Regions from separate parts of the Paenibacillus sp. PSB04 genome, predicted to be linked through region 1. Evidence: a T-box and tRNA genes for the amino acid it is inferred to sense, from the RefSeq annotation. Region 1 holds a T-box; the other regions hold tRNA genes.
What was found. A T-box is a leader RNA that pairs with one kind of tRNA and senses whether it is charged. The one in region 1 lies ahead of K2F33_RS26065 (glutamine--tRNA ligase/YqeY domain fusion protein), so its partner is inferred to be a tRNA-Gln.

Region 1 (9,695 bases):
GATATAATCCTTCAAGCGTTTGCTCCGGCTGGGGTGTCTCAGCTTCCGCAGCGCTTTCGCTTCAATTTGGCGGATGCGCTCACGGGTTACGCCGAATACCTTGCCGACCTCTTCCAGTGTGCGCGTGCGGCCGTCTTCGAGGCCAAAGCGCAGACGGAGCACGTTCTCTTCCCGCTCTGTCAGCGTGTCGAGCACATCGCCCAGCTGCTCCTTCAGGAAGGTGAACGCCGCAGAGTCAACCGGTGCCGGGGCGTCATGATCCTCAATAAAGTCACCCAGCTTGGAATCATGCTCGTCCCCGATTGGGGTTTCGAGCGAAACCGGATCCTGCGAAATTTTCATAATTTCACGGACCTTCTCTACGCTGAGCTCCATCGCAGCAGCGATTTCTTCCACTTCGGGTTCGCGTCCAAGCTCCTGCACCAACTGCCGCGATATACGTGCCAGCTTGTTAATCGTTTCGATCATATGGACCGGAATCCGGATCGTTCTTCCCTGATCGGCTATGGCCCGCGTAATCGCCTGTCTGATCCACCATGTAGCATAGGTGCTGAACTTAAAGCCTTTCGTGTAATCGAATTTATCTACGGCTTTGATGAGCCCCATGTTGCCTTCCTGGATCAGATCCAAGAGCTGCATGCCGCGGCCCGCATATCTCCGGGCAATGCTGACAACCAGCCGCAGGTTCGCCTCGACCATAATTTTTTTGGCTTCCTCGTCCCCTTCAGCGACGCGCTTGGCCAGTTTGATTTCTTCTTCCGTGCTCAGCAGGCCGACACGGCCAATTCCCTTCAAGTACATACGCACAGAATCATCGTTCTTCATGCCCGTCGGCAGCAGCTCGACGTCAGCATAGGGCTGGTCTTGCTCCTGTTGATTCGACTCGGCTTGATTTCTCATCACTTCATCGCGTTCACGTTCTTCCATCATCCTGTACGTTCCTCCCCCTGAAAATAATCTCTCTGTATCGCTTGATACGGCTTTCTGAGGTGTAAAAAATATTGACAATCACCAATCGTTGTGATACGATAAATGGTAATAATGTGATTAATTTTGGAGTACACATTATAATATCATATACGCACTTACATTTCAATATGTTTCATAGAATTTAGCCTTTTGGATTAAATTACATAAAAATCACATAATATAGACCCGCCGGAGTAACGCTGATGTTCTCCTGCGGGTCTTTTTTGTTGGCTTTATCCGGATGAAGAACGGTATATGATCCGGTACGGAATCTGCACCTTTTCCCTGGAACTACGGGTCACAAGCCTTAAAGCCTCCTCACCTGCCCGGAAGAGCTGATGGTCTACCGTGGTAAGCTGAAGGACTTGGCCAATCGGCTGATTTTCCTGTCCGATGATGGCGATATCGTCCGGAATACGCAGCCCGGCAGAGAGAACAAATTGGTGGATTCCGGCTGCCACCTCGTCCCCGTTGGCATACACGGCGGTCGGCCGGACTTTTCCTTCAAGAAAGTGGCGGGCTGCATCCATACCATCCTTCAATGTGGTGCAGCCATCCAGGCACCGGCATGTCGGGACTTCCCCAAAAACGTCCCGGTAAGCCTGAATCGTCAGCCGGGTGCTGATGCTGGTCTCTCCTCTTGCCGTCGTGAACGCAACCTCTGTGTGTCCCATGCTTTTCAGGAAGGAAAACACCTCGAGCGTCGCGGCATACCGGTCAATGTAGGCGCAGCCGATTTCCTCCAGTTCCGTATACTCGCAGGCTACGATGTGACCATATCCCGCAAAGGGGACGATGGACGACCAATCGTTGGCACGGGACGTAATGATGATGCCGTCGAGCAGTTTAGTTTTCAGCATGGTCAAATACTCCAGCTCTTTCTCCGGATCATACCGGGTTGGAAGCACAGTCACGGTGTAATCTTCCTCAACCGATTTGTTCAATACACCGCTTAGCATCCGGTCGAAAGCCGGGTTGTTGTTGTACGGGATGATCACGCCGATGCTGCGGGTCCGGCCGCGGATCAAATCAACCGCATTGCGGTTTGGCGTGTAATCCAGTTCGTCGATGGCTCGCTGCACGGCGGCTCTTTTCTCAGCGGAAACGTACGGATGCTGGTTGAGAACCCGGGATACCGTGGATACCGAAACACCGGCTCGTCTGGCGATTTCGTGAATGTTGGCCATAACTCCCTGCCTTCTGACTTTTTACATATCGAATAGTTCCTTTATTATATCACGCAGACTCCGAGCCTCATTACGATAGAGGACCAGCCGCAGCGGATTATTCATCCCGGGACTGAATGTCGTACTGATCTGCCTGCAGCATAAGCTGCTCGCTGCCTTGTGCCTGAATGACAACCCGTGTCCCGCTGACAATCGGCGCTCTTCCGTCCGGAAACCAAGGCCGTTCGCGGTCTACCACGATCAACAAGCCCTCGGCGTCGCCTATCGCCGCAAATTGCCGGCCGTCGCCGCTCCACATGGACAGTCCCAGCGTCGTTTGAATCTGTTCCACGGCAGCGGCCACTTCATCAACAGGGAGCCCGATTTCACTGATCCGCAGCAGCTGGCTGCTTGTGAAGTCTTCATTTTCGGCGTTATCAAACGAATGGTGGGCAATGAATTCAATCAGATTCTCATCCGGATCGTAAAAATACAGGGCGTCGGCATTCCAGTTCCCGAAATGAAATTGATCCCCGTCCTGATCGCGGAACAGCGTAATTCCACGCTGAGCTGCCCATTTTTTGGTAGACTCGAGCTGATTCGTCGGAATCGTAAAAGCAATATGGTACATCGATTTTTCGCCGGGCACTGCTGCCTTCTGAAGAATGAGCTGGCTGCCGCCGGCTTGAATGGTGACGTTATCCGACTGTTCTTCGGCCACTGGGAGACCGAGCTTCCCGGCGTAAAATTGCTTCATCTCCGCAAAATGCCGGGTATTTATCGTAAGTTGTTGGATTTTCATCGTAACGACCTCCATGTGCTTCTGGTTTTCAAGGAATTTCTCTGCGGCAGCGTACGCAGCATTTCTAAAATGCGCCATACCCCGTTCACCGCGGGGAACATGACCTGGCCTACTTACGTCGTAGGTCAACGCGATGCTTCCCTCTTCCATGAATCTTTCAGCGAAACGATCCGGTTAAATACCGGTACCGGACCGGTCAGATCTTTGTGATCCAGGCAGAAATAGCCTTGGCGGATAAACTGGTATCTGGCATCCGGTGAAGCTTTTTTCATCCATGGCTCCATGATCGCTTGCCTGTAAATGATTCGGGAATCGGGAGACACCAGCTCTGCCCAATCATTGTCCGATTCCGCCACGGACGCGGCATCTTTCAGCAGGCTGCCGTACAAGCGGATCTCGGCGGGAACACCGTGTGCGGCGGACACCCAATGAATCGTCGATTTCACCTTTCTGCCGCTGAACCCGGTTCCGCTTTTCGTCTCGGGATCGTACGTGCAGTGCAGCTCGATCACTTCACCGGTCTCCGGATCCTTGACGGCATGATGGCATTTTAAATAGTACGCCCCCTTCAATCGAACCTCACTTCCCGGAAACAGGCGATGAAAGCCCGATACCGGATGTTCCATAAAATCGTCCCGCTCGATATACAATTCTCCGGAAAAGGGGACATCCCTGCTGCCAAGCGCCGGATCGGCATCGCTGTGGTGGAGATGCAGTATTTCCACCTGATCCTTCGGATAATTCGTGATGACGACTTTAAGCGGATCAAGCACAGCCATCACAGCGACAGACTTATCCTTTAAGTCCTGGCGGATGAAGTGGTCGAGCATCGCGGCATCCATCGTGCTGCTCCCCCTCAGCATGCCCACTTCCTGCATGAACCTCCGGAGGCCTTCCGGCGTAACGCCTCTTCGCCGCAGTCCCTTCAAGGTCGGAAGGCGGGGATCATCCCATCCGTCAACGAATCCGCCTTCGACCAGCTCCCTGATGTACCTTTTGCTCGTGACCATTCCGGAAACGTTCAGACGTCCGAATTCCCGCTGCTTCGGGGGTTCCGTTACTTCCAGCTCGCGCAGCACCCATTCGTACAAGGGGCGGTGATCCCTGAATTCCGCGGAGCACAGCGAATGCGTAATGCCTTCGATCGCATCCTGGATCGGATGGGCAAAATCATACATCGGATACACGCACCACTCACTCCCTGTCCGGTAATGCTCGGCGTGGATGATGCGGTACAAGGCCGGGTCCCTCAAGTTGATGTTGGGCGAAGACATGTCAATTTTGGCCCGCAGCACCTTGGCGCCGTCCGGGAACCGGCCTTCCTTCATTTGACGGAACAGGGATAGATTCTCCTCCACCGTCCGTTCGCGATAAGGACTGTTTCTTCCAGACTCCGTGAGCGTTCCGCGGTATTCCGTCATTTCCTCCGCCGACAAATCGCAGACATAGGCCTTTCCTTTACGGATGAGCTTCGAAGCCGCTTCGAAGATCTCATCCGAATAATCCGAGCCAAAGTACACCGGCAGGTCCAGACCAAGCCACCGGACATCCTCCCGGATCGCCTCCACGTATTTTACGTCTTCCTTCAGCGGATTCGTATCGTCAAAGCGAAGATTCATCTTCCCGTGGAATGCTTCGGCAATGGCTGCGTTCACGTGAATTGCATAGGCGCTTCCGATGTGCAAATAGCCGTTCGGCTCCGGCGGAAACCGGGTCGCGATCGGTCTAGAATACGTTTCGTTCTCCACATCCTCCATCACGGTTTTCGTTAGAAAATCCACGGCTTCTTCTTTCCTTACCTTTCCTTCCATCAACTGTCCCCTCCTGCTCTTATATCAATCAAAAAGAAAACAAAAAAATCCCGCCTCCAAGACGCTGACGTCTTGGGGACGAGATTGTATTTCGCGGTGCCACCCCGGTTCGCGGATCTATCGCTACATCCGCCTCTTCGGGTACGGCATGCACGCATGTTTATACCCTAGCTCTGTAACAGGAGCTCCTGTCGCACCATCCGAGGAATGAGGATCCCTCTTCCGATGCGCCGCTCGGAGGCTTGCTTCAATGACAGGCGGCCTGCTCCTTCACAGCTGCCGGAGCTCTCTGCAAGGCTGCCCGTTCATCTACTCTTCTCTTCACCGCGTTTTCGTTCCGTTTTGATTTTGACCATATTAACATCATTTTCGGCCAATGTAAACCGCATTATGCATACTTTAACCGGAAAGGGCGGGGATTAAATAACCTCCAGGCCATCGTTATCCGGCAGCGGCGGATGCGGGGTGTGCGGCTCGGATTGATACCAGAAAGCGACGGAGGCGATATCGTCCTGCAGCGGCAAATAGCGGCCGCCGGAACGCCATCCGAGCGCCTGGATCGTTACCTTCAAGTCCTGTTCAAACCGGATCGGGTCCATCACATGCCAGCGGTACATCCCGAATCGCTGCTGGCTCCGGTACAGGCCGTCCGGTCTGATTTGCTGGTGAAAGCCCAAATAGGCAGTGGAAAACGCACCGTACTGTCCCTGTGGATGCTCAAAATTCCAGGCGCCGCCAAAATAGTCTTCGGTCCCGGTGCCGCAAATCGTCGGGAAATCGCGGTCGCCGTCCATATAGAACTTGATCTCGCCTTCTCCCCACCACCCCGTGTTGTTCACCTGCCAGGCGATGTACGTGCCGACGTACTGTCCACTCCCCTTCACGCCATCCAGAAGCACATGGTCCTGCTTGTACGGCAAGGGGTTGCTCCGGCGCCATTGGGCGTGCAAATAGGCCGCATCCTCCGGCACCTCGGTCAGCGTATAGGTGAACTGGTAATACAGCACGACGGGTTTGTCCATCCGGTTCTCGACCGTAACCCGGGCTTTCTTGCGAAACGGCATCACCCAATAGCTGTTCATCCCGCCGGCGGGATTGACCGCCACAGGCAGGGAGTTGACATTGCTCCGCTCGCACCATCCGTTGCAGAAGAAGTCGCCGACAGGCACTTCTATGGAAGGCTCCTGCTCATCATCCCAATAAAAGCGCAGAATCATATGACGCCAGCTGTCCGGAACGCAGGTCAGCCAAATATGCTGAATGGCCCCGGGTCCGTCGATTTCTGCGGCGGTAAACACCTCATCCGGTCTGATCTCCACCGAAGGCGATATTTTCCATCCCTGACCCAAATCCCGGCCGGCATTCGCTCCGGTTCCCTGGGTGGCCATGCCGCCCTTTCCTTTAGCTCCCGTCACATTTTCCGCGCTGATCGATCTCGTTCGTGCGGAGGACATCCGGAATAGATTACCCAGGCTCATATTCAGTCCGTTAAAAGGTTCCATACTCATCTCTCCTGTCATTGGTCAAATCGGATATGCATTAAAGCGGTTACAAGTCATTCTACAGGCGTTTCCCCTCTTTATCGATGTTGGGACTTGTTATTTGTTATCCATTCTTGCTATTGTCAGAATAAAGAACCGCCGAGCCGCTGAAAGAGCGAAAACTCCGATAAGGGACCATTGAAGAAGGGAGCTGTCAAAGCGTATGGACCGGCAACAGCTGCTGCAAGCCTTGTCCCCCTACGTGCGAAGGGCGTGGCATCACAAAGTTGACCGTATGAAACTGGCGCAGCGGATCATTTTTGATTACGAACTGCTGTATGTTGAACAGGGCGAGCTCGATATCCGGATTGGCGGGGATTCACTGACTGTGTATCCAGGCGACCTGCTGCTGTTCAAGCCCGGTATTGAGCATGAATTTGTCCGTTCCAGGGGACCCTGCTGGATGCCCCATATCCATTTCGACGCCCTGTATTATGAAGACTACGAGGAAGTGCCGATCAACTTTAAGCTGCGGGCGGAATGCAGCCAACAAGAGCTTTCGTGGCTCCGGCCGGATTGGCTGGGTTCCTTGCTGGAAATCCCCCATCTGATCCGGGTACAGAACCATGCGGAAATTCATCAGGAGCTGATGCGGCTCATCCACGCCTACGAGCGCCGGGATGCCGAATTTCCGCTGCTTCAGAAATCGCTCGTGCTGGATATTCTGTATTTGGTCATTAAGGGCCTGAAGGCGGCCGGACATGGCCGGCTCTCGCTGCATCAGGCCGCGATGGAGCGGGCGGTGACCCACATCATGGAACATTACAATGGCATCATTCGGCTGGAGGACTTATCCAAAACGGCCTGCCTGAGCCTGTATCACTTCTCGCGCGTATTCAAGCAGACGTATGATGTGTCCCCGCACCAATTCCAGATCCGGTACCGGTTGGAGCGGGCCAAGGAGCTGATGATGTACAGCCGGTTATCCTTGTCCGCGATCGCCGAGCAGGTTGGCTACAGCAGCATTTACGCTTTCAGTAAAGCGTTTAAGTCCGCCTGCGGCATCTCCCCGAAAAAATACATGAGCACCCATGCCTCCATGGGTGCTCCGGAAATCCATCATTAAGCCGCTGACGCATAAACGCGCAGCGGCCATTTTTTACTTTGCCGTTGTGGCAGCTTGATCCAGCTTGTCCAATGTGCCGCTTCCGAGTTCCCCCAGCCTCCAGACGGCCACATGGCTAATCCCGGCTTGACGCAGCGTGTCGATCCAGGAAGTCAGCGTTGAACCGTCCGCATACCACACCGTATGTTTTACGTTCTTATCATCGGTGTACTGATAGTGCAGACTTCCGCTGGCCTCGTCCCGCTTGAGCTCCGAGCCGTTCGTGTACCGTATCTTTACGGCCTGCTGTTCGGTAATGGCAGTCACTTGATCCCCATGCCAGTCAAAGCCCCCGGCCGCAATCGCGATCGCTTTATCGCCCGGAACAGCTGTCATCCGCTTGGCTAACTTTTTCAGAAAAGCTTTGTCCGCTTTGGGTCCCGGACCGCTGTGCGTACCGTACAAATTGTAGGCCATCATCACATATTCAGGCCCTTCAGGCAGCTTCAGCGTTTCGACGGGAGCCCTTGACTCCAGCACGATGCGGAGCGATTTCCCCTTGGCATGCATCCGCTCATACAATTCGCGATAAAAAGCGGTCATATGGCCCCAGTCCTTGTCCGGGATGCGCTCATAATCGATCTCCACCCCTTGAAATGAGTATTGATCGAGCAGGGCCTCAATCTCGGCGATATGCTTCTCCCGCGCTACCTTCGTGGATACCAGCCGCGAGACCAGCTCCGAGTCTTTGGGGGACTCGCTGCCGTCCTGCCGCACGATATCGTTAACAAGGGTCAAGTTCAGCTCGCCGATGCCGGCAGCCTCCGCCGTTTCCCGGATTTGCGGCAGCGCTGCTTTGAACGCCTTCGTAAAATAGGGCTGATCCGATTCGTCAAAATAGGCGGCAAACGCCTGAACACGGCTCAGAGCCTTGCCCAGCTCCCCTGCATCCGCAAGCCCCGACTCCCACTGCCAATCCACCACCCATGCGGTGAGGTTCACAGGAGTTCTGGCCGGCGGAGCCGCCGCTTGCATTGCCGGCTGCCTCATCCAAATGCTGAAACCGACCCCTACGGCGACGATGACAAGCACCAAAGTCATCCATCCGGATTGAGCCACTTGCTTCATACCCATCTTCTCATTACACCGCCATTCCGCCTTTGAATTGCTCTTTCGTCAGAACGTATCGATGGCCCAATCGATCGTCGCGTCCATGGCATGCTCAACCTGCGCCGCGACTTTTTTCCAGCCGAGCAGCTTATTCGTATACCACACCGAGGTTTTTCCATCGGCCGCATTTTCCGTAGTCACCGTGACATCCTCAAAGATTCCGTCATAGATATCGTCCTTGGTGTTTTGCGGACTATAGGCTGATCCCAGTCCCACGGCACCGCCCTTCAGCGATGGATCGATCGAGGTTTGGAGGACCGACTTCCTGTCCACGATGACCTCCAGCCGATTTCCCGACACCTTCATTTCAATCTGCCGGGTATTTTTGATGTTGACGGGATATACATCCTCGTCATCTGTATTGGCGCCGGCCTGCGCTTCTTCTGCGGAATACACCGTTGCCTTGTCAAAGGCGAGATCCTCCGAAGACCAGTTGACCGGATCCAGCTTTTGTGTGCCCAAGACAGTCACAGAGGATCCAGACAGCTTCTGCTCCACCTGGATTTCGTTGCGGTCCAGCGTGATACGAACGTACTGCTGACCATCTCCACGGTCCTTCAAGTAAAAAGACTGCTTGCCGACCACGTTGCCGGAAACCTTCGCATTTAAGGTGAAATCTTCAGGCGCCTGTTCTCCTTGATCCAGCAAAAGCTTGCCTTCACCGGCAGGCGGTGACGTCAGAACGATCCGGTTATCCTTGAATTCGGCGGCGCCTCCAGCCTGCTTCCACTGCCCCGACTGCTTCTGGTCCCCGGTCACGTACGTCATTTGCTGGCCGCTGTCCTTGCCGATTTTCATCAAAAGATGGTTGGTTGACCAGTAGGGCTCAGGCTGGATGCGGGTCAGGTTGTACAAATCCTGTGACGGCCCGTTGAACGCATTGCCCTCCAGGTTAAAATGCATCTGGAACAGAGAACGGATATTGCGGTCATTTACATCCGTCACAAGCGGGTTCATGCTCCCGTACATCGCGTTGGCATGCATGATCATATAGACGCCGGGCACGAAGCCGAGTTTGTCGGTATAGACCGTGTCCATCAGCTGATAATCCTTGCTGATCCGCACCTGCATCGTATCCCGGTCCTCGAGCGGAATCATATTTTCATCGCGGATAAAATCCATAAGGTAGTGATTATAATGCTCGATGTCCTCTTTGCTGTCCAGCTTGTTTTCGTCCTTGACGCCGATGTA
Region 2 (9,695 bases), 2.3 Mb from region 1:
GTTAAATATCTGGTTCATAAGCCATTTAAGGGTGTACAGATCAAACCATGTACTGAGCGCCCAGATGATGACCAGGAACAAAATCCCTTTCAACAGCTGAACCGCCCGGGTCCCCCTGACAAGCAAAATGACCTGATAAATGATATATGTAACGATGGCGATGTCAATGATATCTTTAATGGACTCTTTCCACGTTAAGTCCGCAAAATAACTCATACTTAGGCCCCCATACTCCCCTTCATGATGATGGGTCTCTATGTCATTTAATTTCCCCTATATTACCTAGGTTATAACGTACACCTTCAGGTTGCAAGCGGCCGCGGTTTCAAATTGGAATCATTTATAAATATTGCCAACAAAAAAGACGCCCGCTTTGTCCCAAAGAGGCGCCAATATCCACAAATATCAAGATTTACTAACGATAGGCGACATCAGAGAACATGTTTGTGATTTTATACCATATCCAGTCCATCGCCTGATCAATGCTCTTCACCTGACCCGAAATATGGGCGGTTGAGGCTTGGTACAGCGATCCATCGATGACCGTCAAATTACCTTGGACGTCACCATAGATCTGAGTCTTTCCATTTTCTACCGTCAAATTGCCCGCAATACTCTTGCCTTCAGGCACGATGACCGTGTTCCCTTCAATGACAACTTGATCCAGATCACTGCCTTTAACCACCAGTTGGGTATCCTGATCCCAGAAGCTCACGGTACTAAACAGCATCACTAAGACAAATATAGCCGCGGCTGTAATGGCCGGATGTCTCTTGACCCATGTAAGCCATAGCTGCTGCTTCTTCTGCTTCGGGAGAGAATTCATGATCCGCTCAGTCAGCTCAAGAGATGCAGACGGCGTATGATGCGTCAGTGAGTACATCAGCATATCCGTCTGTTCCAGCTCTTTAAACTGCATCCGACAGTCAGGGCAGGACAGCATATGGGTCTTAAGCTCCAACTGCTGCTCCTTGGACAAGTCGTCATCTAAATAATCATGCATTAAAGAGACGGCTAATTTGCAATCCATTCTGAGCCAATCCTTTCATTAATATGAATGTATTCAATCTCCCCGGTTCAGGGGCACAGGTCAGTTTCATTTGTAATACGTACAGGTTCTGAAGAAGTTTCAAAACCGAAGCTCGTTTTCTATAATTTGGGCTCTAATTTTTTGCGCAAAAATTCGCGACCCCGGTGCACCCTCGTTTTAATCGTTGTTACGGGCATTCCCAGCACATCGCTGATTTCCTGCAAGGACAAATCCTGCAAATACCGGAGGACCATGACCGACTTATACTTCGCCGGAAGGCTCTCGATCGCTTCGTAAATGATCTGCTGCGTCTCCGAGATCAGCGTCTCGCTCTCAGGCGTCCGGTTATCGCTTGGAATCATCGAATACCCGTCCATACCTTCCTGGTCGTTCATCTCAGCATCAAGGGAATAGGTCGGTTTCCTTTTCCTCAGCCGGTCGATGCATAGATTGGTTCCGATGCGGTAAATCCATGTGGAGAATTTCTGATTCTGGTCATACCTGTCCAAATTTTTATATACGCGTAAAAAAGTCTCCTGAACGACGTCCTCCGCTTCGTGGCGGTTGTTCAGCATCCTGTAAGCCAAATGATAAATTTTGTCCTTGTACAGTTCCACAATTTCGGCAAACGCCCGCTGGTCTCCTTTCAGAGCCAGTTTTGTCAGCCGGTTTTCTATATTTTCCATCAAGATTCCCCCAGACTTGCTGATGGGTACGACAACAATTTATTTTTCCATTCAAATCGTAAATGAAGTCTCTCTAAAAAGCAAGACAAGCCGTATAACAGAACAATAGGAAAGCCGCAGCACCTGGGGTTCAGGCACAGAGCTTTCCTATTCTGGCTTCAGGGATGCTTATTGAAGTAATCGTATCATCAGCCTGTGTTCCGGAGTCCCGAGGCAATGCCGTTGATCGTGAGCAGAACCTCACGCAGCAATTCTGCATTATCCTCATCCTGTTCGCGCAGTCCGCGGAGCTCGCTGAGCAGCTGTACCTGCAAATAGCTGAGCGGATCCACATAAGGATTGCGGAGGCGGATCGATTCCTGAATGACAGGCACATTATCCAGAATTTCTTTTTGTCCTGTAATTTTCAAAATCAGCTCTGACGTCAGCTTGAACTCTTCCTCAATCAGTCCGAAGATACGGCGGCGTGCCTCATCGTTGCGGGCCATGCCGGCGTATTCCTTGGCAATGACCATATCCGCCTTGGCGATCGCCATTTGAAGGGAATCGATCAATGAAGTGAAGAAGGAGAACTTTTCGTACATCTCCTGCATCACCTTCAGATTCTCTTCCTTGTTCTGATAGAAGCTCTGGAGGCCTGTACCCGCGGCGTACCATGCAGGAAGCAGGTAGCGGCTTTGGGTCCACGAGAACACCCACGGAATGGCACGCAGATCTTCAAAACGGTCGGTATTCTTCCGCTTGGAAGGACGCGAACCGATGTTCAGCTCTCCGACTTCAGGAAGCGGCGTGGATTCCTTGAAGAATGCCAAGAAATCCGGATCACGGAAGATCAGATCCTGGTACTTGTTCCGGGAAACCTCGGACATCTCGCGCACGATCTCATCCCATTGGGCTTCGTTTACGTCATCCTCTTCCGGCGAACGTGCGTTGATTGCTGCCGTCACCAGAGCCGATGTTGCCTGTTCCAAACTGCGGTAAGCAATGCCCTTCAGCGAATAGCGCGAGGAAATGACCTCACCCTGCTCGGTGATCTTGATGCCTCCGCCGATGGTAGAAGCCGGCTGAGCCAGAATGCTGCGGTTCAGCGGCATGCCGCCGCGACCCAACGATCCGCCGCGTCCGTGGAAAAATTTCAGCTTGATGCCGAACTCGCTGGCGACAGCCGTCAGCTCTTTCAGAGCTACCCGCAGTTCCCAGTTGGCTGTAACCGCGCCGCCGTCCTTGTTGCTGTCGGAGTAACCCAGCATAATTTCCTGAAGGTCGTTCCGGGCCGTAATGCTCTGACGATAAATCGGCAGTTTGAAAAGCCGTCTCATAATTTCCGGAGCGGCGTGCAGGTCCTCTATGGTCTCGAACAACGGAACCGCCTGCAATGTACATTCTACGGTACCGTCCGGAAGTTGCCGGAACAGCCCGACTTCTTTGGCGAAGACCATGACTTCCATAATGTCACTGGCTCCTTCAGCCATACTGATCAGGTAGCTGGTAATGCAATCCTTACCGTAATCCTGCTGTGCTTCCTTGACTACCCGGAATACATCCAGGCACTCTTTAGTACTTGGGCTGTAGTCCTGATATACCGACGAGATCGGTCTCGGTTCGCTCAGCAGCTTCGTGAGCAGCTCAATCTTCTCCTCTTCGGAAAGCGCTGCATAGTCCGGCGTAATGTTGCTCTTCTCCAGGACCTCTTTCATCGCATTCTCATGTTCCTGGCTGTGCTGACGGATATCCAGCGCCGCCGTATGGAAGCCAAACAGCTCCACCTGGCGAATCAGCTTCTTGATATAAGTATCTGCTACATAGTCCGCAAAATGGAAGCGAAGACTGCGGTCAATAATGCTCAGGTCTTCGATAAACTCCGCTGGCGACGCGTAGGACTCGGCTGTTCCTTTTTTACTGTCGTCCAGAACGTTCGCGATTTTCTCCATCATGTAAACCAGTTTAATACGGTATGGTTCCTTCGCATTGTTCCAAATATCCCTTTTTGTAACGGTTACATTTGCACGGTCCCGTTCAATGGAATCCTGAAGTTCCTTGGAAACTTCTACTATGGAAGTGCTGAAGCTCAAATACTGCATATATTCAACTAAAATGCGCTGATATTCCCGAATAGCCAGCTTGCGCTGCATACGAAGCGTCTGCGAAGTGATTTCGGCCGTCACAGATGGGTTACCGTCACGGTCGCCGCCGATCCATGAGCCGAATTTCAGGTACGTAGGTACGTGCCAGAGGTGTCCCGGATAATACTTGGTCAAGCAGCGTTCCAATTCCTGATAGACGTCAGGCAGTACGTGGAACAGCGTCTCATGGAAGTAATACATTCCGTTCCGGACCTCATCCAGTACCGTAGGCTTACGGGCTCTAAGCTCATCCGTCTGCCACAGCGTAATGACTTCGTTCAGCAGCTTCTCCCGAAGCTGTTCGCGCTCGCGGAACGTAAGAGTCGGATTATCCAGCAGCATGACATCTTCGGAAATCCGTTTATGAATATCCAGAATCGCTCTGCGCATAGCTTCCGTCGGATGGGCGGTCATTACCAGTTCCAAGGACAGGCTCTCAATAATGTCCTGAACTTCTTCGACCGTAAAGTTCCGCTCTTTCAGTTCCTTGATGGCCATCTCGATCGAATCGGGCTGAACGCTTTCTCCAGCTGAGCGCTCATAGTCCCGTTTTCTGCGGATTCGATGATTTTGCTCGGCGATATTCACAAGCTGGAAGTAAATCGCAAAGGCGCGAATCACCTGATGGCGAATATCCGGCTCAAGGGTTTCAACCATCTTTTTGAATTCTTCATACAATTCAGGCAAAAAAACAGAACGTAAAGATTTGCTTGTTTCACGGATCTTCTCAACGATATCTAAGAGTTCATTGCCCCCTTGATGGACAAGCACTTCCCCGAGTATGTTCCCCAAGAATCGCACGTCACGCCGCAGCAAGTTGTTTGAATTGCTTTTGTTCGCGGTTACCGTAAGTTCAGTCATGCTACTCCTCCCGTCTCTATCCCGTCTGTATTGCTTTCTCTTTGTTCATACTTTCTTAACATCATACAATAAATCACATCGAAAATCTGCACTTTTATTAAATAAAGCGCAGATTTTCGCGTAAAAACACGATGTAAAATATGTATTTTCATTCAGTCATGCCTAATTCCTGACATATGGTTTAACAGATGTTGTGAATAATACAGCGGTTTTCATTCTAAATAAAATACCGCATTGAGTTTATTTATGCATAGCCCAGATGCTTCAACCACTATTTACCACATAACTTAACTCATTAAACAAATCATCTCGTTAATATTTAACATGAGGTTAGTTTAACGGAAAATCTCTTTGGACCTTTTCATTACAGCAGCTGATTTAACTATGCTCTCTTGTTAACATAACTGCTAGTTCATTGATCAACATAGAACACATATAAAGAAATCATGGGCATAACCAATAATAGATTGTGTATAGCTTGCTTAACTAGGCATAGTAAAAATTTTTAAGAATGCAATTGCTGTGGGTATTAACCCTCCATTTAAAAGGGCTAGAGGGGCAAATAAGGCGGTTATAGAGACAAGCAGGTAAACCCCTTAGAGAGATACCTAGTAATCGTGCATAACAGCCCTTAACAGCCCTTTCAAGGCATCTCAAATTTAAAAGCGGACCTTCGGCCAGCCATTGACGTTAGATCTTGACGCGCGTCCTGAGCGGGTTCCTTCATTGAAGACGGCACGGACGGTCGTACCCACGCTGCGTAGGTTTTCTCCCACACAACCGCTCAAAATAAAAAAACGCCTTTCGGCGTTATGTTTTATGTATGGAGCGGGTGATTGGAATACTCAACATCTCGATTAAATAAGCGTGCCTTCGGCCCGCCATAGAGGTAGATGTTGACGCGCGTCCTGAGCGGGTTCCTTCAATGAAGCCGGCACGGACGGTCGTACCCACGCTGCGTGGGTTCTCTCCCACACAACCGCTCTAAACAAAAAAACGCCTTTCGGCGTTATGTTTTATGTATGGAGCGGGTGATGGGAATACTCAACATCTCGATGAAAAAGCGGACCTTTGGCCCGCCACAGAGGTGGATGTTGACGCGCGTCCTGAGCGGGTTCTTTCAGCGAAGCCTGCACGGACGGTCGTACCCACGCTGCGTAGGTTCTCTCCCACACAACCGCTCTAAACAAAAAAACGCCTTTCGGCGTTATGTTTTATGTATGGAGCGGGTGATGGGAATCGAACCCACGCTATCAGCTTGGAAGGCTGAAGTTCTACCATTGAACTACACCCGCAGATCTCCGTGCAAGCCTTGAAACAATCATGACTTGCACGAAGCTGTGCATGCGTATCGGGATGACACGATTCGAACATGCGACCCCCTGGTCCCAAACCAGGTGCTCTACCAAGCTGAGCTACATCCCGATATCTATTGTAAAACAGTTAAATGGCGCGCCCTAAGAGATTCGAACTCCTGACCTTTTGATTCGTAGTCAAACGCTCTATCCAGCTGAGCTAAGGGCGCATATGGAGCGGACGACGGGAATCGAACCCGCGACCCTCGCCTTGGCAAGGCGATGCTCTACCGCTGAGCCACGTCCGCATTAAACAAAGTGGTGCGCGTGGAGGGACTTGAACCCCCACGTCAAAGACGCTAGATCCTAAGTCTAGTGCGTCTGCCAATTCCGCCACACGCGCAAAACCTGTAAATAAAACTGGTGAGCCATGAAGGACTCGAACCTTCGACACCCTGATTAAAAGTCAGGTGCTCTACCAACTGAGCTAATGGCTCTCACTGGCTGGGGATATAGGATTCGAACCTATGCATGACGGAGTCAAAGTCCGTTGCCTTACCGCTTGGCTAATCCCCAAAGTTACGAATAACTATAGTCTGCCCAATTTTAAGTATTTCATATCATGAATGGTGGAGGCTGAGGGGATCGAACCCCCGACCCTCTGCTTGTAAGGCAGATGCTCTCCCAGCTGAGCTAAGCCTCCATGCAAACTATGTACCCATTAAAAAAAACGATGACCCGTCCGGATCTTTCCTTCGTTTAAAGGCAGCAAAGCTTGTCCCAACGAAAGTACATCCGACGAACCTTATGTGGAACAAAACAAGAAAGTGACCCGTATGGGATTCGAACCCATGTTACCTCCGTGAAAGGGAGGTGTCTTAACCCCTTGACCAACGGGCCACAAATATGGAGCTCTCAACCGGGATCGAACCGGTGACCTCATCCTTACCATGGATGCACTCTACCTACTGAGCTATGAGAGCAAATGGCTCCCCGAACAGGACTCGAACCTGTGACAACTCGATTAACAGTCGAGTGCTCTACCAACTGAGCTATCAGGGAATATACCGCTTGGCAACGTCCTACTCTCCCAGGACCCTTCGGTCCAAGTACCATCGGCGCTGGAGGGCTTAACGGTCGTGTTCGGGATGGGTACGCGTGGAACCCCTCCGCTATCGCCACCAAACGTTCAAGTGTTTGATCACCTGAAAACTAGATACGAAACGAATCTACATTTTATATTTATTGGATAAGCCCTCGACCGATTAGTATTGGTCAGCTCCATGCATTGCTGCACTTCCACCTCCAACCTATCTACCTCGTCGTCTACAAGGGGTCTTACATACTGGGAAATCTCATCTTGAGGGGGGCTTCACGCTTAGATGCTTTCAGCGCTTATCCCGTCCGTACGTAGCTACCCAGCCATGCTCCTGGCGGAACAACTGGTGCACCAGCGGTACGTCCATCCCGGTCCTCTCGTACTAAGGACAGCTCCTCTCAAATTTCCTACGCCCACGACAGATAGGGACCGAACTGTCTCACGACGTTCTGAACCCAGCTCGCGTACCGCTTTAATGGGCGAACAGCCCAACCCTTGGGACCTACTTCAGCCCCAGGATGCGATGAGCCGACATCGAGGTGCCAAACCTCCCCGTCGATGTGGACTCTTGGGGGAGATAAGCCTGTTATCCCCAGGGTAGCTTTTATCCGTTGAGCGATGGCCCTTCCATGCGGTACCACCGGATCACTAAGCCCGACTTTCGTCCCTGCTCGACTTGTAGGTCTCGCAGTCAAGCTCCCTTCTGCCTTTGCACTCTTCGAATGATTTCCAACCATTCTGAGGGAACCTTGGGGCGCCTCCGTTACTCTTTAGGAGGCGACCGCCCCAGTCAAACTGCCCACCTGACACTGTCCCCATACCGGATCACGGTACCAGGTTAGAACCTAGATACGATCAGGGTGGTATCCCAACGGCGCCTCCACCCAAGCTGGCGCTCAGGTTTCAAAGGCTCCCACCTATCCTGTACAGATCGTACCCAAATCCAATATCAAGCTGCAGTAAAGCTCCATGGGGTCTTTCCGTCTTGTCGCGGGTAACCTGCATCTTCACAGGTATTAAAATTTCACCGGATCTCTCGTTGAGACAGCGCCCAAGTCGTTACGCCATTCGTGCGGGTCAGAATTTACCTGACAAGGAATTTCGCTACCTTAGGACCGTTATAGTTACGGCCGCCGTTTACTGGGGCTTCGGTTCACAGCTTCGGGTTTAACCCCTAACCGCTCCCCTTAACCTTCCAGCACCGGGCAGGCGTCAGCCCGTATACTTCGCCTTGCGGCTTCGCACAGACCTGTGTTTTTGCTAAACAGTCGCTTGGGCCTTTTCACTGCGGCCCCCTCGTGCTATTCACACTACCGGGGCACCCCTTCTCCCGAAGTTACGGGGTCATTTTGCCGAGTTCCTTAACGAGAGTTCTTCCGCGCGCCTTAGAATTCTCTTCTCGCCTACCTGTGTCGGTTTGCGGTACGGGCACCTTCACCTGGTTAGAGGCTTTTCTTGGCAGTGTGAGATCATGACCTTCGGTACTGTAATTTTCCCTCCCCGTCACAGCCCAGCCTTAAAGTGTGCGGATTTGCCTACACACCAGCCTCACTGCTTGGACGAGCATCCATCAGCTCGCGTCACTACCCTCCTGCGTCACCCCATCACTCATAACGGTTTACGGTGGTACAGGAATTTCAACCTGTTGTCCTTCGATTACGCCTGTCGGCCTCACCTTAGGTCCCGACTTACCCTGAGCGGACGAGCCTTCCTCAGGAAACCTTGGGCTTTCGGCGGATCAGATTCTCACTGATCTTTTCGTTACTCATACCGGCATTCTCACTTGTATACGCTCCAGCACTCCTTACGGTATACCTTCAACGCTGTATACAACGCTCCCCTACCCCTGATGCAAAGCATCAAGCCATAGCTTCGGTGGTGTGTTTAGCCCCGTTACATTTTCGGCGCAGAGTCACTCGACCAGTGAGCTATTACGCACTCTTTCAATGGTGGCTGCTTCTAAGCCAACATCCTGGTTGTCTGTGCAACTCCACATCCTTTCCCACTTAACACACACTTGGGGACCTTAGCTGATGGTCTGGGCTGTTTCCCTTTTGACAATGGATCTTAGCACTCACTGTCTGACTCCCGGTTACAAGTCAATGGCATTCGGAGTTTGACTGAGCTTGGTAACCCTTGCGGGCCCCGCACCCAATCAGTGCTCTACCTCCACGACTCTATTCACCGAGGCTAGCCCTAAAGCTATTTCGGGGAGAACCAGCTATCTCCGAGTTCGATTGGAATTTCTCCGCTACCCCCACCTCATCCCCGAATTTTTCAACATTCGTGGGTTCGGGCCTCCAGTGCGTGTTACCGCACCTTCACCCTGGACAGGGGTAGATCACACGGTTTCGGGTCTACGTCCACGTACTTAATCGCCCTATTCAGACTCGCTTTCGCTGCGGCTCCGGCTTCTCACCTTAACCTTGCACGGGAACGTAACTCGCCGGTTCATTCTACAAAAGGCACGCCATCACCCATAAACAGGGCTCTGACTTCTTGTAAGCACACGGTTTCAGGTTCTATTTCACTCCCCTTCCGGGGTGCTTTTCACCTTTCCCTCACGGTACTGTTTCACTATCGGTCGCTAGGGAGTATTTA
Region 3 (9,695 bases), 2.8 Mb from region 1:
GCGCACGCCAAACGTATAAGGTCGGCGGCAGATCGTTTTCCGCCCAGACGGTGACGATCGACCTGCTGCATCCGAAAATTCAGCTGGATGTCGTACTCGCCGGGAATACCCCCGGCAAGGTCGAAGACCTCTCCAGCATCGCCAAGCGCAGCGGCGCTAAGGTAGCCGTCAACGGCACCTTTTTTGACGCTTATACCAACGGCGCCTACAAGGCTCCATACGGCTATATCGTGAGCCATGGCACCGTCAAGATGCCAAGCCCCGGCGACAAGCGTTCGATCTTCGCTTATGACACCAACCACTTGACGCGGATCATCGCGGGTCCCGATTTTGGCCAAGCCTTTGAACAGGGTTGGATCGAAGGCGGACTTCAGGCCGGGCCGCGGCTGCTGGTGAACGGCAAAGTTTCGCTGAATGTGAAGAAGGAAGGCTTTAAAGATCCAAAGATTCTTACCGGTGGAGGCGCCCGCAGCGCGCTCGGCCTGACCCGGGATCACCGGTTGATCCTGCTGACCACCGGGGGAGCTACCATTCCCCAGCTGGCGGAGATCATGAAGAAAGCCGGAGCCTACCAGGCCATGAACCTGGATGGCGGGGCTTCCAGCGGTTTGTACTATAACGGCAAGTACCTGACCACTCCCGGCCGGAAAATCAGCAATGCGCTTGTCGTGAAATTTCAATAAGACGGGGCCCCCTGCCCCGCCTATCGAAAAAAGCCTGGAGCGAATTCCTTTCGCCCAGGCTTTTCATATTCATCAGTGTTATCGATCTATGATACCGTCAATAACGGAATTATTCGGCCGTTACTGCCTTGCCCGGCTTCACGTTCGCATTCCCCGACGAGGCGTTCGCTTCCGGTGTCTGGTTGGTGGAACGAAGCGGCAGTTCTTTCAAGAAGAACACGAGCACCAGAGCCACGACAAGCACCAGCGTACCTGTAAGGAATACGGTGGACAGCGTATCACCCAGCGCGTGCCGGATGCTGTCGATCATTTGCACGAACAGTGCCCTGGCTTGCTCCGGCAGGCTCGCTTCCGTCTTTTCGACCAGTGGCTTGTTCATGAGTGTCTGCGGATTGGCGAAGGCGAGCAGGCCTTGTGCCGTCTTCGGATCCAGGGAACTGAAGTCCGGCGCGCTCGGCGACTGCAGCGCTTCTTTCAAATGTTTCGTCAAACTGTTCGACATAACCGTACCCATCACAGCGATACCGATCGTACCGCCAAGGTTACGAAACAGCTGCGTCGATGCGGTAACGACACCGAGCTCCTTATGCGACACCGCATTTTGCGTTGCCAGCGAGAAGACTGGCATCCCGAGGCCCAGGCCAATACCGAAAATGATCGTGCTGACGATCGTCATCGCGATGTTATCCATAAAGATCATCAGGCCCATGCCAATAATCATAACCGGCATCCCGATCAGGGCAAAGCGCTTGTATTTCCCGATTTTGGCAATCAATTGACCGGTAATGGCACTCGTGATGACCATACACAGCGACATCGGAATCGTGACGTAACCCGCATAAGTCGGAGAAATAGCCAGCACGCCCTGCACGTAGAAGGAAATATAAATCATGGCTCCCATCAGGCCAAAGTTCATAATAAAGCCGATCAGGTTCGAGACCGTCACCACGCCGTTTTTAAACAAATGCAGCGGGAGAATCGGTTCCTTCACCAAGGTTTCCACAAAAATAAAAATAAGTGCAGATACAACGGTTGCTCCAAGGAGACTAAGAATCTGCCAAGAGCCCCACTCGTACTCGGTACCTGCCCAGGAAAAGGCAAGAAGCAGCGGAACGATCGTCGTCGTCAGGAACAAAGAACCTACGTAATCGACGCTCTGTCCGTGCTTGCGGTCCACTTTTGGAAACAGCGTCAGAATCATAATAAAAGCGACAACGCCAAGCGGCAGGAAGATCCAGAACAGCCAGTGCCAGTCGATATGATCCACCAGATAACCGCCAAGCGTCGGTCCAAGGACACTGGAGAAACCGAACACCGCCGTCATGAGGCCCATCCATTTGCCTCGTTCGCGCGGAGGGAACAAATCCCCTACCGCCGTAAAGGCCGTCGATTGGATGATACCGGCCCCAATCCCCTGAATCCCGCGATAAATGATGAACTGGTACACATTATCCGAAGTACCGGTTAAGAACGCGCCTAACATGAAAAATAGGATGCCGATCAGGATAAACGGCTTGCGTCCAAACATATCCGACAATTTACCGACCAGAATCGTCGCAATCGTCGAAGTTAACAAATAAATATTAATCGTCCATGTATAGTAATCCATACCATCCAGGATCGCGATAATGCGCGGCATCGCCGTGCTTGTGATCGTCTGGTTAATGGCCGCAAAAAACATCGCCGCCATAATCGCGATCATGATGGTTACTTTACGCTTCAGCGTTAAATGCTCCATGTACCTCTTTCACCTCTATGCTTCATGATGATCTATATTCAAAAGCATTAATGAGAAGATCCTTCTCAAATGCTGTACATCCTCTTCGGACAACATTTCAAAGAACACCGTAATGATTTCTTGCTGGTCCTCAACGATTTGCCCGATCGTGGACATCCCTTGCTCTGTAATGGAGGTATACACGACCCTCCGGTCGTTCTCGGCCCTTTCCCGGTTTACATAACCCGAAGCAAGGAGCTTATCCGTCAAACTCGTTATGGCGGGAGACGTCAGGCCAAGCAATTCGGCCAGTTCGGATACCTTCTGTGGGCCCCGGAGCTTCAATGCATACAATACCTGGAACTGGGGAAAAGTCAGATTATACTGCTTGGCACTGTTTTTGTTCCATTCATGGGACATACTTTTCAGCAGCGACCGGAACATCGCCGCCACTTCAAACAATTGTTCATTTCTGGACAAACGGTTGACCTCCTTGGCGTGGTATGGATCTGTGACCATCCGCGTCGTATTGCCGCAGTTGCATTAGGACACTAATTAATTATTTGTTAATAGATAAATTTTTAATCAATTAGTAACTTAATCATTAAATACTTAAGTAATATTACGCCTCCGCAGCCGGATAGTCAAGAGGCGGTTTTAGGGAGACTTGTCCTTTTTTTATAGCAGAAAAAAGAGGTTTCCCCCTTTCTCGATCGCCTCCTATTTTTCTAAAAAGCGTCTTCTCAACAAAAAAAGCCACCCTTTGCGAGGGTGACTTTTTTGTCGATATTCGTCGTGCCTTTCGGCTGTGCTTCATCGACGGATCTCGTTTCCGTTTGACAACAGTGACCGTTTTCGACGCTTTTATTCCGGCTTAGGGTAATTGTGCGTTTTCAAAAATTCAAGCGCGTTGTACACCATTACCGCTGCTTCAGACCGGGTCACTTGATCTTGGGGACGGAAGTTGCCGCTGCTGTCCAGGTCGGCAATCCCCCAGGCGAGCGCCCGCTGAATAGCCCCTTGATACTCAGGCGTCATTTTGCTGTCATCCGCGATGTCTTTAGGTACCAAATTGATCATCGGCAGGTTGCCCTTCTTTTCCACCGTCTCGATCAAATATTGCGTGAAAGCTTCACGAGTCATGCCTTCACTTGGCTGAATATCAGCCGGAAGGGCGATGCCATGGTTCGTAACCGTAAGAAAAGCTGGAGCAAACCAAGCGCCTGCCTTCACGTTTGTCAGGGCTGCGGTTTCGCTTCCCTCGGCTGCCTTCGTGACCGGCACGTCAGCCAGCAAGTTTGCCAGCAGCTGAACGCCTTCCGCGTTTGTCAGCTGTGCCTGCGGCCGGAAGGCCGAATAACTGTCTCCCTTCAGCAGCTTCTGCTGCTGGAGCGCAGCGATTTTATCGGCACCGGCGACTCCCGCCAAATCCGTAAAGCCCTCTCCTGCCGCGAACACGGACCCGCCGATCGCCAGGGATAACGCCAGGGCTGCAACACTTCCTGATACAACATGCTTCTTCTTCATCTAGCCACACCTTCTTCGGGAAAATTTGGTCTTGTCTTTCCTACAGACGCAAAGAAAATATGGAAGGTTGCACCATGGGAAAATCTTCGGATTAGTCCCGCCGCAGAGGTAGATGTTGACGCGCGTCCTGAGCGGGTTCCTTCACTGAAGCTGCACGGACGGTCGCACCCACTCTGCGTGGGTTCTCTCCCACACAACCGCTCAAAATAAAAAAAACGCCTTTTGGCGTTATGTTTTATGTATGGAGCGGGTGATGGGAATACTCAACATCTCGATTAAATAAGCGGACCTTCGGCCCGCCGCAGAGATAGATGTTGACGCGCGTCCTGGGCGGGTTCCTTCAGCGAAGCCTGCACGGACGGTCGTACCCACGCTGCGTAGGTTCTCTCCCACACAACCGCTCAATATAAAAAAACGCCTTTCGGCGTTATGTTTTATGTATGGAGCGGGTGATGGGAATACTCAACATCTCGATTAAATAAGCGGACCTTCGGCCCGCCGCAGAGGTAGATGTTGACGCGCGTCCTGAGCGGGTTCCTTCACTGAAGCTGCACGGACGGTCGTACCCACGCTGCGTAGGTTCTCTCCCACACAACCGCTCCACAACAAAAAAAACGCCTTTCGGCGTTATGTTTTATGTATGGAGCGGGTGATGGGAATCGAACCCACGCTATCAGCTTGGAAGGCTGAAGTTCTACCATTGAACTACACCCGCAGATTCTTCCGTGCAAGCCTTGAGCGCAGAAAGATCAAGACTTACACGGAAGCCGTGCATGCGTATCGGGATGACACGATTCGAACATGCGACCCCCTGGTCCCAAACCAGGTGCTCTACCAAGCTGAGCTACATCCCGATATCTATTGTAAAACAGTTAAATGGCGCGCCCTAAGAGATTCGAACTCCTGACCTTTTGATTCGTAGTCAAACGCTCTATCCAGCTGAGCTAAGGGCGCATTTGGAGCGGACGACGGGAATCGAACCCGCGACCCTCGCCTTGGCAAGGCGATGCTCTACCGCTGAGCCACGTCCGCATCAAACAAAGTGGTGCGCGTGGAGGGACTTGAACCCCCACGTCAAAGACGCTAGATCCTAAGTCTAGTGCGTCTGCCAATTCCGCCACACGCGCAAAACCTGTAAATAAAACTGGTGAGCCATGAAGGACTCGAACCTTCGACACCCTGATTAAAAGTCAGGTGCTCTACCAACTGAGCTAATGGCTCTCACTGGCTGGGGATATAGGATTCGAACCTATGCATGACGGAGTCAAAGTCCGTTGCCTTACCGCTTGGCTAATCCCCAACAATTAATGGGGCGATCGATGGGACTTGAACCCACGAATGCCGGAGCCACAATCCGGTGCGTTAACCCCTTCGCCACGACCGCCATAAACATGCCGGCGAGAGGACTTGAACCCCCAACCTACTGATTACAAGTCAGTTGCTCTACCAATTGAGCTACACCGGCGCATAAATATTTGAATAATTTCAAAGCGATAACCATCTATCGCGAAAGCAAATAACCATTTGGATTCCGACCCGATATTTCGGATTCTCATCCCTGAAGCAATTTAAAATGGCGGAACCGACGGGATTCGAACCCGCGATCTCCTGCGTGACAGGCAGGCATGTTAGGCCTCTACACCACGGTTCCACGGCCTTTGGGATCTCCATCTTAAGGAGATAATTGCGGGGGCAGGATTTGAACCTGCGACCTTCGGGTTATGAGCCCGACGAGCTACCGGACTGCTCCACCCCGCGTCATTAAAAAGTAATTTGATATTGGGCCCTCGAAAAGTAATCGGTATAAACTTTTTTGAGGTATAGTGGTGGAGGCTGAGGGGATCGAACCCCCGACCCTCTGCTTGTAAGGCAGATGCTCTCCCAGCTGAGCTAAGCCTCCATATTCTTTTGAAACTTATAGGGGATTCCCATCCCAGATGTTAATAAGAAAGTGACCCGTATGGGATACTCTCACTTCGTTCGAGACTGCGATGCAGATGCTACCGAAGTCACGCTCCGACGAACCCTTTTTGGGATTCTCATCCCTGATGTTAATAAGAAAGTGACCCGTATGGGATTCGAACCCATGTTACCTCCGTGAAAGGGAGGTGTCTTAACCCCTTGACCAACGGGCCATATATATAAAGTCTAATTCTGTTTTCTGCAACAAAACATCCTTAGACGTTTTTTAAAAGTGGCTCCCCGAACAGGACTCGAACCTGTGACAACTCGATTAACAGTCGAGTGCTCTACCAACTGAGCTATCAGGGAACGTTGTTACAACCAACCAGTTTTGTCATATGTAGGTGACCATCAAGGCCAAAAAAAATACCACAAAAGTGGTTTTCCGCTTGGCAACGTCCTACTCTCCCAGGACCCTTCGGTCCAAGTACCATCGGCGCTGGAGGGCTTAACGGTCGTGTTCGGGATGGGTACGCGTGGAACCCCTCCGCTATCGCCACCAAACGGAGCATTGGTTAATCACCAAATGCATAATTCAGGTTTCAGCATCGCCAAATGCTGAAAGTCATGCACGCTTCTCTCACCCACTTGGAGTGAAATCAGCAATTTTGACTCCCTGAAAACTAGATACGAAACGAATCTGCGATTTATTTTATTGGATAAGCCCTCGACCGATTAGTATTGGTCAGCTCCATGCATTGCTGCACTTCCACCTCCAACCTATCTACCTCGTCGTCTACAAGGGGTCTTACATACTGGGAAATCTCATCTTGAGGGGGGCTTCACGCTTAGATGCTTTCAGCGCTTATCCCGTCCGTACGTAGCTACCCAGCCATGCTCCTGGCGGAACAACTGGTGCACCAGCGGTACGTCCATCCCGGTCCTCTCGTACTAAGGACAGCTCCTCTCAAATTTCCTACGCCCACGACAGATAGGGACCGAACTGTCTCACGACGTTCTGAACCCAGCTCGCGTACCGCTTTAATGGGCGAACAGCCCAACCCTTGGGACCTACTTCAGCCCCAGGATGCGATGAGCCGACATCGAGGTGCCAAACCTCCCCGTCGATGTGGACTCTTGGGGGAGATAAGCCTGTTATCCCCAGGGTAGCTTTTATCCGTTGAGCGATGGCCCTTCCATGCGGTACCACCGGATCACTAAGCCCGACTTTCGTCCCTGCTCGACTTGTAGGTCTCGCAGTCAAGCTCCCTTCTGCCTTTGCACTCTTCGAATGATTTCCAACCATTCTGAGGGAACCTTGGGGCGCCTCCGTTACTCTTTAGGAGGCGACCGCCCCAGTCAAACTGCCCACCTGACACTGTCCCCATACCGGATTACGGTACCAGGTTAGAACCTAGATACGATCAGGGTGGTATCCCAACGGCGCCTCCACCCAAGCTGGCGCTCAGGTTTCAAAGGCTCCCACCTATCCTGTACAGATCGTACCCAAATCCAATATCAAGCTGCAGTAAAGCTCCATGGGGTCTTTCCGTCTTGTCGCGGGTAACCTGCATCTTCACAGGTATTAAAATTTCACCGGATCTCTCGTTGAGACAGCGCCCAAGTCGTTACGCCATTCGTGCGGGTCAGAATTTACCTGACAAGGAATTTCGCTACCTTAGGACCGTTATAGTTACGGCCGCCGTTTACTGGGGCTTCGGTTCACAGCTTCGGGATTACTCCCTAACCGCTCCCCTTAACCTTCCAGCACCGGGCAGGCGTCAGCCCGTATACTTCGCCTTGCGGCTTCGCACAGACCTGTGTTTTTGCTAAACAGTCGCTTGGGCCTTTTCACTGCGGCCCCCTCGTGCTATTCACACTACCGGGGCACCCCTTCTCCCGAAGTTACGGGGTCATTTTGCCGAGTTCCTTAACGAGAGTTCTTCCGCGCGCCTTAGAATTCTCTTCTCGCCTACCTGTGTCGGTTTGCGGTACGGGCACCTTCACCTGGTTAGAGGCTTTTCTTGGCAGTGTGAGATCATGACCTTCGGTACTATAATTTTCCCTCCCCATCACAGCCCAGCCTTAATAGTGTGCGGATTTGCCTACACACCAGCCTCACTGCTTGGACGAGCATCCATCAGCTCGCGTCACTACCCTCCTGCGTCACCCCATCACTCATAACGGTTTACGGTGGTACAGGAATTTCAACCTGTTGTCCTTCGATTACGCCTGTCGGCCTCACCTTAGGTCCCGACTTACCCTGAGCGGACGAGCCTTCCTCAGGAAACCTTGGGCTTTCGGCGGATCAGATTCTCACTGATCTTTTCGTTACTCATACCGGCATTCTCACTTGTATACGCTCCAGCACTCCTTACGGTATACCTTCAACGCTGTATACAACGCTCCCCTACCCCTGATGCATACGCATCAAGCCATAGCTTCGGTGGTGTGTTTAGCCCCGTTACATTTTCGGCGCAGAGTCACTCGACCAGTGAGCTATTACGCACTCTTTCAATGGTGGCTGCTTCTAAGCCAACATCCTGGTTGTCTGTGCAACTCCACATCCTTTCCCACTTAACACACACTTGGGGACCTTAGCTGATGGTCTGGGCTGTTTCCCTTTTGACAATGGATCTTAGCACTCACTGTCTGACTCCCGGTTACAAGTCAATGGCATTCGGAGTTTGACTGAGCTTGGTAACCCTTGCGGGCCCCGCACCCAATCAGTGCTCTACCTCCACGACTCTATTCACCGAGGCTAGCCCTAAAGCTATTTCGGGGAGAACCAGCTATCTCCGAGTTCGATTGGAATTTCTCCGCTACCCCCACCTCATCCCCGAATTTTTCAACATTCGTGGGTTCGGGCCTCCAGTGCGTGTTACCGCACCTTCACCCTGGACAGGGGTAGATCACACGGTTTCGGGTCTACGTCCACGTACTATAGTCGCCCTATTCAGACTCGCTTTCGCTGCGGCTCCGGCTTCTCACCTTAACCTTGCACGGGAACGTAACTCGCCGGTTCATTCTACAAAAGGCACGCCATCACCCATAAACAGGGCTCTGACTTCTTGTAAGCACACGGTTTCAGGTTCTATTTCACTCCCCTTCCGGGGTGCTTTTCACCTTTCCCTCACGGTACTGTTTCACTATCGGTCGCTAGGGAGTATTTAGCCTTAGCAGATGGTCCTGCCAGATTCATACGGGGTTTCACGTGCCCCGCACTACTCGGGATCCGTCTCGGAGGGAACTGACTTTCGGCTACAGGGCTTTTACCTTCTATGCCGGGCCTTTCCAGACCTCTTCACCTAACCAATTCCTTTGTAACTCCATGTGAGACGTCCCACAACCCCGGCCAGCAAGCTGACCGGTTTAGGCTGTTCCGCGTTCGCTCGCCGCTACTGACGGAATCACTCTTGTTTTCTCTTCCTCAGGGTACTTAGATGTTTCAGTTCCCCTGGTATGCCTCAATCTGCCCTATGTATTCAGACAGAAGTGACTGACTATTACATCAGCCGGGTTTCCCCATTCGGACATCCCCGGATCAAAGCTTGCTTACAGCTCCCCGAGGCAGTATCGTTGTTCGCCACGTCCTTCATCGGCTCCTAGCGCCTAGGCATCCTCCGTGTGCTCTTAGTAGCTTAACCATAATGACTCCTGTTTTGCCCGATTCGTTTTCTTGTTTTGCGCAAGCGCAAAGCCAAAGGCTCTCATCGTTCAAAACACTCGTCTGCTACTTTTAAAACTTAAACTTGTTGACACAAGTTCAGCTAAAAGGATATTTCTAAAACGCAGATTCGTTTCGTTATCTAGTTTTCAAGGATCAAATTGAGAGTTTGAGCTCTCAAAACTGACCAACGAGTGAG

Region 2: it has a tRNA-Gln gene. The T-box ahead of K2F33_RS26065 (glutamine--tRNA ligase/YqeY domain fusion protein) is inferred to sense a tRNA for this amino acid. The anticodon was not compared.
Region 3: it has a tRNA-Gln gene. The T-box ahead of K2F33_RS26065 (glutamine--tRNA ligase/YqeY domain fusion protein) is inferred to sense a tRNA for this amino acid. The anticodon was not compared.

The regions. Positions count from the first base shown of each region.
Region 1 covers NZ_CP081301.1:5,662,529-5,672,223, forward strand. The annotation lists gene rpoD (RNA polymerase sigma factor RpoD) at 1-900, opposite strand, end outside; gene K2F33_RS26055 (LacI family DNA-binding transcriptional regulator) at 1,203-2,156, opposite strand; gene K2F33_RS26060 (VOC family protein) at 2,254-2,937, opposite strand; gene K2F33_RS26065 (glutamine--tRNA ligase/YqeY domain fusion protein) at 3,063-4,748, opposite strand; T-box leader at 4,820-5,082, opposite strand; gene K2F33_RS26070 (glycoside hydrolase family 172 protein) at 5,168-6,250, opposite strand; gene K2F33_RS26075 (helix-turn-helix transcriptional regulator) at 6,453-7,355, shown strand; gene K2F33_RS26080 (glycosyl hydrolase family 18 protein) at 7,389-8,462, opposite strand; gene K2F33_RS26085 (polysaccharide deacetylase family protein) at 8,511-9,695, opposite strand, start outside.
Region 2 covers NZ_CP081301.1:675,589-685,283, forward strand. The annotation lists gene cdaA (diadenylate cyclase CdaA) at 1-216, opposite strand, end outside; gene K2F33_RS03520 (zf-HC2 domain-containing protein) at 416-1,030, opposite strand; gene sigW (RNA polymerase sigma factor SigW) at 1,150-1,716, opposite strand; gene ppc (phosphoenolpyruvate carboxylase) at 1,905-4,700, opposite strand; tRNA gene K2F33_RS03535 (tRNA-Gly) at 5,922-5,995, opposite strand; tRNA gene K2F33_RS03540 (tRNA-Pro) at 6,052-6,125, opposite strand; tRNA gene K2F33_RS03545 (tRNA-Arg) at 6,149-6,225, opposite strand; tRNA gene K2F33_RS03550 (tRNA-Gly) at 6,229-6,303, opposite strand; tRNA gene K2F33_RS03555 (tRNA-Leu) at 6,315-6,398, opposite strand; tRNA gene K2F33_RS03560 (tRNA-Lys) at 6,417-6,492, opposite strand; tRNA gene K2F33_RS03565 (tRNA-Gln) at 6,497-6,571, opposite strand; tRNA gene K2F33_RS03570 (tRNA-Val) at 6,623-6,698, opposite strand; tRNA gene K2F33_RS03575 (tRNA-Glu) at 6,824-6,895, opposite strand; tRNA gene K2F33_RS03580 (tRNA-Thr) at 6,903-6,978, opposite strand; tRNA gene K2F33_RS03585 (tRNA-Asn) at 6,982-7,057, opposite strand; rRNA gene rrf (5S ribosomal RNA) at 7,065-7,181, opposite strand; rRNA gene K2F33_RS03595 (23S ribosomal RNA) at 7,241-9,695, opposite strand, start outside.
Region 3 covers NZ_CP081301.1:2,864,168-2,873,862, reverse strand. The annotation lists gene K2F33_RS13330 (phosphodiester glycosidase family protein) at 1-683, shown strand, start outside; gene K2F33_RS13325 (MDR family MFS transporter) at 793-2,421, opposite strand; gene K2F33_RS13320 (MarR family winged helix-turn-helix transcriptional regulator) at 2,437-2,880, opposite strand; gene K2F33_RS13315 (S-layer homology domain-containing protein) at 3,265-3,927, opposite strand; tRNA gene K2F33_RS13310 (tRNA-Gly) at 4,569-4,642, opposite strand; tRNA gene K2F33_RS13305 (tRNA-Pro) at 4,708-4,781, opposite strand; tRNA gene K2F33_RS13300 (tRNA-Arg) at 4,805-4,881, opposite strand; tRNA gene K2F33_RS13295 (tRNA-Gly) at 4,885-4,959, opposite strand; tRNA gene K2F33_RS13290 (tRNA-Leu) at 4,971-5,054, opposite strand; tRNA gene K2F33_RS13285 (tRNA-Lys) at 5,073-5,148, opposite strand; tRNA gene K2F33_RS13280 (tRNA-Gln) at 5,153-5,227, opposite strand; tRNA gene K2F33_RS13275 (tRNA-His) at 5,236-5,311, opposite strand; tRNA gene K2F33_RS13270 (tRNA-Thr) at 5,320-5,392, opposite strand; tRNA gene K2F33_RS13265 (tRNA-Asp) at 5,502-5,578, opposite strand; tRNA gene K2F33_RS13260 (tRNA-Met) at 5,612-5,685, opposite strand; tRNA gene K2F33_RS13255 (tRNA-Val) at 5,752-5,827, opposite strand; tRNA gene K2F33_RS13250 (tRNA-Glu) at 5,991-6,062, opposite strand; tRNA gene K2F33_RS13245 (tRNA-Asn) at 6,123-6,198, opposite strand; rRNA gene rrf (5S ribosomal RNA) at 6,277-6,393, opposite strand; rRNA gene K2F33_RS13235 (23S ribosomal RNA) at 6,545-9,476, opposite strand.